One region of the Exiguobacterium sp. KKT215 genome, then DNA from elsewhere that is predicted to be linked to it. Evidence: predicted binding sites of a transcription regulator. Region 1 holds the regulator's gene; each other region holds the start of a gene.
The links. The regulator Rex, encoded in region 1, represses fermentation and respiration genes when NADH is low (regulators of the CRP and FNR family bind a similar motif). The targets are predictions, from matches to a motif close to TTGTGAAATATTTCACAA.
Positions count from the first base shown of each region.

Region 2: a site for Rex is predicted at 1,227-1,244, ahead of ACZ2GZ_RS08465 (formate/nitrite transporter family protein). Genes of this name have one in related genera too.
Region 3: a site for Rex is predicted at 771-788, ahead of ric (iron-sulfur cluster repair di-iron protein). Genes of this name have one in related genera too.
Region 4: a site for Rex is predicted at 931-948, ahead of cydD (thiol reductant ABC exporter subunit CydD). Genes of this name have one in related genera too.

Region 1 is NZ_CM145756.1:2,634,855-2,637,055, reverse strand. Features, by position in the region: gene ACZ2GZ_RS13755 (ABC-F family ATP-binding cassette domain-containing protein) at 1-646, opposite strand, end outside; gene ACZ2GZ_RS13750 (redox-sensing transcriptional repressor Rex) at 796-1,452, shown strand; gene ACZ2GZ_RS13745 (twin-arginine translocase TatA/TatE family subunit) at 1,452-1,670, shown strand; gene tatC (twin-arginine translocase subunit TatC) at 1,673-2,201, shown strand, end outside.
Region 2 is NZ_CM145756.1:1,629,877-1,632,077, reverse strand. Features, by position in the region: gene mutL (DNA mismatch repair endonuclease MutL) at 1-263, shown strand, start outside; gene ACZ2GZ_RS08470 (50S ribosomal protein L25/general stress protein Ctc) at 427-1,095, shown strand; gene ACZ2GZ_RS08465 (formate/nitrite transporter family protein) at 1,304-2,146, shown strand.
Region 3 is NZ_CM145756.1:2,800,700-2,802,900, reverse strand. Features, by position in the region: gene aceA (isocitrate lyase) at 1-701, shown strand, start outside; gene ric (iron-sulfur cluster repair di-iron protein) at 849-1,556, shown strand; gene ACZ2GZ_RS14675 (molybdate ABC transporter substrate-binding protein) at 1,664-1,957, shown strand; gene modA (molybdate ABC transporter substrate-binding protein) at 1,972-2,201, shown strand, end outside.
Region 4 is NZ_CM145756.1:262,665-264,865, reverse strand. Features, by position in the region: gene cydD (thiol reductant ABC exporter subunit CydD) at 1-902, opposite strand, end outside; gene ACZ2GZ_RS01530 (Crp/Fnr family transcriptional regulator) at 1,031-1,717, opposite strand; gene ACZ2GZ_RS01525 (glycoside hydrolase family 31 protein) at 1,852-2,201, opposite strand, start outside.

The sequences.
Region 1 (2,201 bases):
CGGCGCCTTTATAGCCGCTCAAATACTTCTCGAGCCAGCCGAGCGTCTCGATGTCCAAGTGGTTCGTCGGCTCATCCAAGATGAGCAGGTCGGGACTTTGGAGCAGCATCTTCGCGAGGGCGAGACGTGTCCGTTGTCCGCCGGAGAGCGTATCGATGCGGCGTTCGAAGTCGTCCGGATAGAAACGCATCCCGTGAAGGACGGAGCGGATCGTCGCCTCATATTGATAGCCACCGCGGTCTTTGAACGTGTGTTGTTCTTCATCGTAAGACGACAGCAGACGCTCATAGGCGGCCGGGTCGTTCAAGATGCGCTCAGAACCCATGTCTTGTTCCATGCGGCGGAGCGTCTTCTCCTGTTCGATCAAATCGGTGAAGACGGTGAGCATCTCGTTCCAAATCGTCTCGTTCGACTCTAACCCTGAATCTTGGGCGAGATAGCCGATGGTGACGTCTTTCGGCTTCATGATGTCACCTGAATCGTAGTTGTATTCCCCGGCGATGACTTTGAGCAGCGTCGATTTGCCGGCGCCGTTGCGGCCGACGAGGGCGACACGTTCGCCTTCTTGAATCTCGAGTTTGACGTTCTCTAAAATCGGCTCGACGCCGAATGATTTCGATAAGTTATTGACTTGCAGTAGGATCAAGTGAAAAAACCCCTTTCTCTCTATTTAGTATACTTTATTTCTTCCCCATTTCAGGTATATTCATTGAGTGGTCATGTGAATTCGTTTACAATCAAGGTGTATGAAATTAGATTCGTTTGAAACGCGTCGTAAAAAGGAGGCTCTTTCCGTTGAGTCAAAACGAACCAAAGATTCCGCAAGCGACAGCCAAACGGTTGCCACTATACTATCGGTTTATCCAAAGCCTACATTCATCAGGAAAACAGCGTGTCTCTTCTGCTGAACTGAGCGAGGCGGTCAAGGTCGATTCGGCCACGATCCGTCGCGATTTTTCGTACTTCGGTGCGCTCGGTAAAAAGGGATATGGCTATAACGTACAGTATCTGTTAGACTTTTTCCGTAAGACACTGAATCAGGACGAGATTACGAACGTCGCCTTAGTCGGGGTTGGTCATCTTGGGACAGCTTTCGTCAACTATAACTTCCTTAAAAACAATAACACACATATCGTCGTCGGGTTCGACGCAGACGAGACAAAAGTCGGCACGACGATGTCCGGTGTCCCGATTCATCACGTCGATGAGATGGAACAGATCATGAAACAGAACAAGATTGACGTCGCCATCTTAACGGTGCCGTCTGCCTATGCGCAGCCTGTCGCGGACGACTTGGTCCGCTTCGGCATCAAAGGCATCTTGAACTTCACGCCGGCCCGTCTTACGGTGCCGGACACGGTCCGCGTCCATCACATCGACTTGTCGATCGAACTCCAGTCGCTCATTTACTTTATGCAACACTATCCATCTGCTGAGGGGGTCCATCAATAATGGAATTACTATCATCGTTGCTCGTCGTCGGTATTCCAGGAGGCGCAAGTATCTTCATTATCGCCATCGTCGCGCTCATCATCTTCGGGCCGAAGAAATTGCCTGAATTCGGACGCGCCGCTGGTCAAACGCTCCGTGAGTTCAAAAATGCCACGAACGGCATGATGAACGAACATGACGAGAAAGATAAGAAAGAACTTGAGAAGAAAGAGCAGTAATCATGAATCATCAACCTGATCAAGAGCGGGCGCTGTCCGATCACTTGACAGAGCTGCGGAGACGACTGATGCTGTCGGCATTTGTCGTCTTTGCCTTCTTTTTGATCGCTTTGCCGAGTGTCAAATACGTGCTCGCCTATCTGCAGGCGGACCTCGTCGAACGAGGGCTCGAACTGAACGCCTTTGGGGTCGCGGACCCGCTCATGATTTACTTGAACTTGGCGCTCGTCATCGGGCTCGTCGCATCCGGTCCGTTTCTACTGTATCAACTGTGGGCGTTCGTCGCACCTGGTCTGCATCCGAACGAGCGGAAAGCGACGCTCGCCTATATCCCGATCATCTTCATCTTGTTCCTGATCGGTCTCGCGTTCGCCTATTATTGGTTGTTCCCGCTCGTCCTCGATATCTCGACGGACCTCGGGCAAGACCTCGGGCTAACGCAAATCATCGGGGCGTCGAACTACTTCACGTTCTTGCTGCAACTGACCATCCCATTCGGACTGTTGTTCCAGTTGCCGGTCGTGACGATGT
Region 2 (2,201 bases), 1.0 Mb from region 1:
TGGAAGGGACGGTCCGCGATTTGATTGAGATGGCGATTCGGGACCGCTCTGTCAATCTCGCCAAATATCGGGAAGACGCGTCAATCTTGATGGCGTGCAAGCGGTCGATTAAAGCGAACCATCCATTGAACCATGAGATGATGCGGCAATTGCTGCATGACCTCAATCAGACGACGTCCCCGTATACGTGTCCGCACGGGCGACCGATCTTGGTGAAATGGAGTACGTACGAACTTGAGAAGTTGTTCAAACGGGTTATGTGACACGCTTGTAATCTTTTTTTAACCGGCTGTAACGTTTATGTCCGGGTGCCTATGGGAACAATATACACATGTCACTCAACGCATCGAGGTTGAGAGGTGGCTTTTTCACTGCCTCACCCTCAAGATGTAGACATGATCGATAAACCAGTAGGGGGAATAGATTATGGCAGACACGCTTAAAGTAACGAAACGAGAATTACGACCACGTTCGGTCCGCGCAAACTTGCGTAAAGAAGGTAAAGTACTAGGTGTCGTCTACGGCTATAAAGTCGAGAGCACACCAGTAGCATTCGAGGAGATGGCACTTCGCAAAATTCTCCGCGACCACGGTGACAACGCGCTAATCGAGTTGAACATCGACGGCAAGAAAGTAAACACGCTCGTTCACGGGACTGAAGTTGACCCGTTCACAAACGAATACAAGCACGTCGAGTTCATGGCCGTGAAGATGGACGAAGCGACGGAAGTCGAAGCGGACGTCACACTCGTCGGTGACGCGAAAGGTGTCAAAGAAGGCGGCTTCTTGGCGCAAACGCTCTATAAAGTTACAGTATCGGCGACACCGGCTAACATTCCGGAACGCATTGAACTCGATGTTTCTGAACTCGGTATCGGTGACTCGGTCACGGTAGCTGACATTCCAGAGAACAAAGACTATGACATCGTCTCGGATGGCGAGCTTCAAATCGCATCTGTGAACGAGCCGGTCTCTCTTGAAGAGCTCGAGGCAGACACTGACACAACGACAGAAAGTGAAGCCGAAGCAACTGAAGAAGAGTCGGCTGAGGCATCATCTGAAGAGTCTGAAGAGAAGTCTGCAGACAAAGAATAAGCTGTATCGAACGACCCTTTGCGAAGGGTCGTTTTTTTCGTCACAAATCCGACAAATGTAAACGATTACGATGTGAAAAATATGTCAACACGGTCCAAGGTCGATTGCAATTTATTGGATTCGGGCTTATATTGTTAATGATTTCACATGTTCGTTCTTATTATATGGGTTCATTTAAACAGAAAGAAGGGTTTGTGACATGGCATCAATGGAAATCCATGCACTCGAATCATTACGAAAAAAAGCTCAGGCATCTTCGCAAATGATTCATTATCGGCCAATGGAATACTTTTTACGGGCAATGCTCGCGGGGATCTTTATCGGATTCGCTTCAATCTTCACACTTAAAGTTGTCAACGGGATGTACTTGATCGATTCGCCGTTCACGACACTCATCGGTGGGTTCTCATTCGGGATCGCGCTTGTCATGATCATCTACGGCGGAGCCGAACTGTTCACGGGGAACACAATGTATTTCACGACCTCGACGTTACGCGGCTATACGACGCTCAGTGACACGATGCTCGTCTGGTTACTTTGTTTCGTCGGGAACGCGCTCGGTGGCGTCTTGTTCGCCTTGTTGCTCGCCCCGACCGGCGTCATCCAAGAACTCGGGATGGACAACTGGCTGTTCGCGGTCGTCGAGAGCAAGATGCATCATACGACGGTCGAGATTTTCTTCCGTGCCATCTTCTGTAACTGGATGGTCTGTCTCGCGATTTTCTTACCAAAACAGATGAAAAATGAGTTCGCTCAAATCTTCTCGATGATTTTCCTCGTCGCCGTCTTCTTCGCGTCAGGATTTGATCACGTCATCGCCAACTTCGTCTTGTTTGCGCTCACGCTCGTCGTCCCACACCCTGAGGCGATTAGCTTTGCCGGCGCCATCCACAACTTGATTCCGGCCACGTTCGGTAACATCATCGGCGGCGCCTTGTTCATGGGTGCGATTTATACGTGGTTGAACGCGAAAGGCTTGCGCGAAGCCCAAGAGTCAGAGGAAAAAGAAGAAGTTGAGTTAAAAATCGTGAAACCGGCAAAAGAATTATAAGTTGGATCACTTGAAAGAACGGTCGAGTCCATATGCGGGCTCGGCTGTTTTTGCG
Region 3 (2,201 bases), 170 kb from region 1:
CGACACAGACGGCCGTGAAAAACTTGATTGCCGCACGTCTCGCGGCAGACGTCATGGGGGTGTCGACGATTATCGTCGCCCGGACCGACGCCCACGCCGCGAACTTGATTACGAGCGACATCGACCCAATCGATCATCCGTTCATCGTCGGCGACCGGACGCCAGAAGGGTTTTATCGGACCGAGGCAGGAATCGAACAGGCGATCGCACGCGGTCTCGCCTATGCACCGTACGCCGACCTCGTCTGGTGCGAGACGTCCGAGCCTGATTTGGACGAAGCGCGTCAATTCGCGGATGAGATTCATGCGAAGTATCCGGGCAAACTTCTCGCTTACAACTGTTCGCCGTCATTCAATTGGAAGAAGAAGTTGTCGGATGACGAGATCGCAACGTTCCAACAAGAGATTGGTGCGATGGGATACAAATTCCAATTCGTCACGCTCGCTGGCTTCCACTCGCTCAACTTCGGCATGTTCGAACTCGCACGCGGGTATAAAGACCGCGGGATGGCCGCCTACTCGGAACTGCAACAGGCCGAATTCAGTGCAGAACAGCACGGTTATACGGCGACACGTCACCAACGTGAGGTCGGGACCGGGTATTTCGATGAGGTGTCTCTCGTCATCTCGGGAGGCCAGTCGTCAACGACGGCGCTGACCGGATCGACCGAGGCAGAACAATTTGAAGCGCCGTCCCATTAAGCGTCGCCCCTCCACAAGAGGGGCTTTTTTTGTGTCCAAATTCAGAACGCGTGCATCCTGTTCACTTAAATGTGACGTATTTCACATTTTTGTCGTCAAACTTTTGCTACGCTGAACATGTCAAAATGAATATGGAGGTTATGACAGATGACACAGACATTCACGGGCGATACGCACGTATCTGAAATCGTCAAACAATGCCCGCAAGCGGCAGACATTTTCAAACGGAACCGAATCGATTTTTGTTGTGGCGGCAACCGGCCACTCGCTGAAGCGACTGACAAATCGAAACGGTCGACGGAAGACATTTTAGAAGAAGTCAATGCGCTCTATCAACGCAAGCAAGAGATGAACGAGAAGAGCATCGATTGGGATGCTGCTTCTTCATCGGAATTGATTGAGCACATCATTTATAAGCATCACCAGTTTTTGACGGACGAATTGCCACAGCTCACACCATATGTGACAAAAGTGTTCCGGGTTCACGGACAAAACCATCCGCACCTCGGACGCATTCATCAACTGTTCAATCAATTGAAAGTGGAACTTGAACAACATATCGTCAAAGAAGAGACAGAAGACTTCCCGACGTTGCTTCGTCACGAGACGGCACCGACAGCTGAAACGAGACGGGAGCTTGATGACATCTTGGCCTCGCTCGAGTCAGAACACGCGGCAGCCGGTGACATTTTAAAAGAGTTGCGTCAAATCACGAACGACTATACGCCGCCTGAAGGAGCGTGTGGGACGTATCGTCTTGTCTATCAACGGTTAGAAGCGCTCGAATCGGATACATTTGAACACATTCATCTCGAAAACAACATTTTATTCCCGCGGGCGCGCACGTTCGCTTAAGCAGTGGCACACCTCTACTTACGTGGGGGTGTCTTTTTGTGACGTTTGATACAGATGGGAGGCAAATCAAGCGCTACGATAAAGGGGAGGCAAAGGAGTGATTAATCATGAAACGGGTGAGTGGAGTCATCGTAGGGGTGACGGTCGCCTTATTACTAAGTCAAGTCTGGTCGAGTTCAGATTCGGAGGACACCACCGTGACCATTTTGGCGGCGGCAAGCTTAGGACCGGCTTTAGAAGCGGTCGAGCGACAACTTGAAGCGGAATTCGATGGGATCGACGTTCGGGTCGTGACGAACGGGAGCGGCGCCTTGCGAGCACAAATCGATCACGGGTCTCCGGCAGATATCTTTTTAGCCGCGAGCGTTGAGATGTCGACCGATTACAAATCCCGATTCTAGAGCGGGATGCGTTTTTGCATAACGAGCTGTGGCTCGTGACACCGAAAGGGAATCCGTGCGCGGAGACGTGGGACGACTTAAACGCATGTGCTCGGATCGTCATCGGTGACCCGGTCAATGTCCCGGCCGGTCGCTACGCGAAAGCGGCGCTAGAAGTGGAAGGCGTGTGGGAAGAAGTGGAACCACGAATCATGTTCGCCCAGAATGTGAGACAAGTGTTGACGCTCATCGAACAAGGCGACGC
Region 4 (2,201 bases), 600 kb from region 1:
CCGGTGTGGAACGCACCGCCGAGGTCTTTGATGGCCAAATAGTATTCCGGGGCCAAGACGAGAATCAAAAAGCCGGAGAAGAACGTCAAGTTCTCCCAGACGACCATTTGGAGCGCCACTTCGAGTGCGACGACGCCCGTGCTGAGCATCGAGATGAACTCGAGCATGAGACCCGACAGGAACGCCGTCTTCAAGACGACCATCGTCGCGTCGCGGAAGTCGAGACTGCTCTTTTCAATCGCTTGCGCCTCACGCTCGGTCCGACCGTATAGTTTGAGCGTCGTCAATCCTTGCAACACGTCCAAGAACTTGCCGGAGAACTGATTCATTTTCTCCATCTGCTGTTCTGACTTCTTCTGGGTCGCAATCCCGATGATGATGAAGAAAATCGGGATGAACGGAGCCGTCACCATCATGATGACGCCTGAAATCCAATGTTGGCTGAAGACGACGACGAGAATGAGTAGCGGAATAATCGACGTTTGAATGACTTGCGGCCAATATTGGCTGAAGTAGGCATCGACTTCGTCGACCGCGTCCATGAACACGCTCACCTTTTTACCGGATTGACCGGATAGTGACGTCTCAATCGGATTCGACGTATAGCGGTCGAGCAATTGCAATCGGAGTGTTCGTTTCGCCTTTTCTGACAGGCTCGCTCCAATCCTCCCCGACATATAGCCGAAACCAGCTCGTGTGACGAGCGCGAGGATGAGCCACCCGAGCGTCGGAACGATGCTTTCAAACGATGCATTTTTTAAAAAGACTTGATCGACAATGTCGACAATCAAATAGGCTTGAGCTAAAATCGACAACCCAATCATCACTGCCGCGATGATGAGTCCGACGATATGGCGTTTTTCTGCTAAAGCGAGAGCTTGCAGTCGTTTCACTGCGTTCATCCTTTCTATCAATCAGGAGACTTTTTCTTTGTGAGGATTCTCACTAATTATACCTGATGCACCCTTGCAAGGCGAACGCTTCGCTTCCTCAGACATGCAAAAAACGCCACGTCCCACACGCGGCGCCATCACAGCGACTGTTCAAAATATTCAGGATGACCGATCATCAATTCCCGCGCATCAAATTGAAGCACGTCTTCTTTTCGCAACCGCGACAAGATGTTCGATACGGTCTCTCGTGACGTGCCCGACAAGCGCGAAATCTCAATCGTCGTGAACGGGCAGCGGACACGAACGCCCGTCGCTTCCGCCTCCCCGAGGTCTTCAATCAAGTAATGAATCGTGTTGAGCACCCGGTCGGTCGCACTCGGTGTGATGATGTCCTGGACACGGCGCTCGTGCAAATCGAGAATCCGGTTCATCTGTCCGACGATGTGGAGCAACATCGATGCGTTCCGCGAGACGAGTTGTTCGAATCGATCGGTCGGCATATAGATGACCTCGATATCGGTCAACGCCTCGGCTGAATGTTGATAGTACGGTTCCGTCAGCAAGCCGCGATACGGGAACAACTGCTTCGGTTTCAAGTAGTCCGTATATTGATGTGTCGCCGTCTCGTTGCAACGTTCAAGCTTCACATAACCGCTAATCAAGAAATAGACCCGTTCCCGGGGATCGCCCTCTATGAACAAGAGTTGACCTTTCCGATACGTGCGGCAATAGACATGCGGCAACAGCGCCTCGAGCTCTCGTGTGGCACATTTGGCGAACACATCAAGCTGTCTCAAATCGTCCACCGTCCATTTTGGTTTCATGTCGCATCCTCCAATCCATCTTGCCTCTCTTTTAAGTATAAAGCGACCTCTTATTGAAAACGCTTACAAAATCCGACGATTTTCTGACAAAAAAAGAAGGGCATGAACCGCCCCTCTTCGTCACAATAAAGTATTCAGTCGAGCATCAATTCCATGATCGCGTCTTGCAGGTCGCGATCGAGTTCGAGCGCATGTAAATCGAACAGCCATGCTTCGAGTCGCGTCTTCGCCGCCGCTGACCGGTATAACCGGTCTTTTAAATCGTATGAGATTTCCGCACGGTCCAAGAAGCGATACAACCGATCGAGACGATGGTCGTTCGCCGTCACATCGACCGGGAGTTCCACGGTCAGCTCGTCTCTGATCGGTCCGAGCTCGAGGCGAAGCGTCTGTGTCTCCCGTTTGTATTCACCAGACCCGGTCACCCCTCGAAGGAGCAACGTGACATGGCGGTCCACCGGTAACACAGACCGGTCACCTGTCA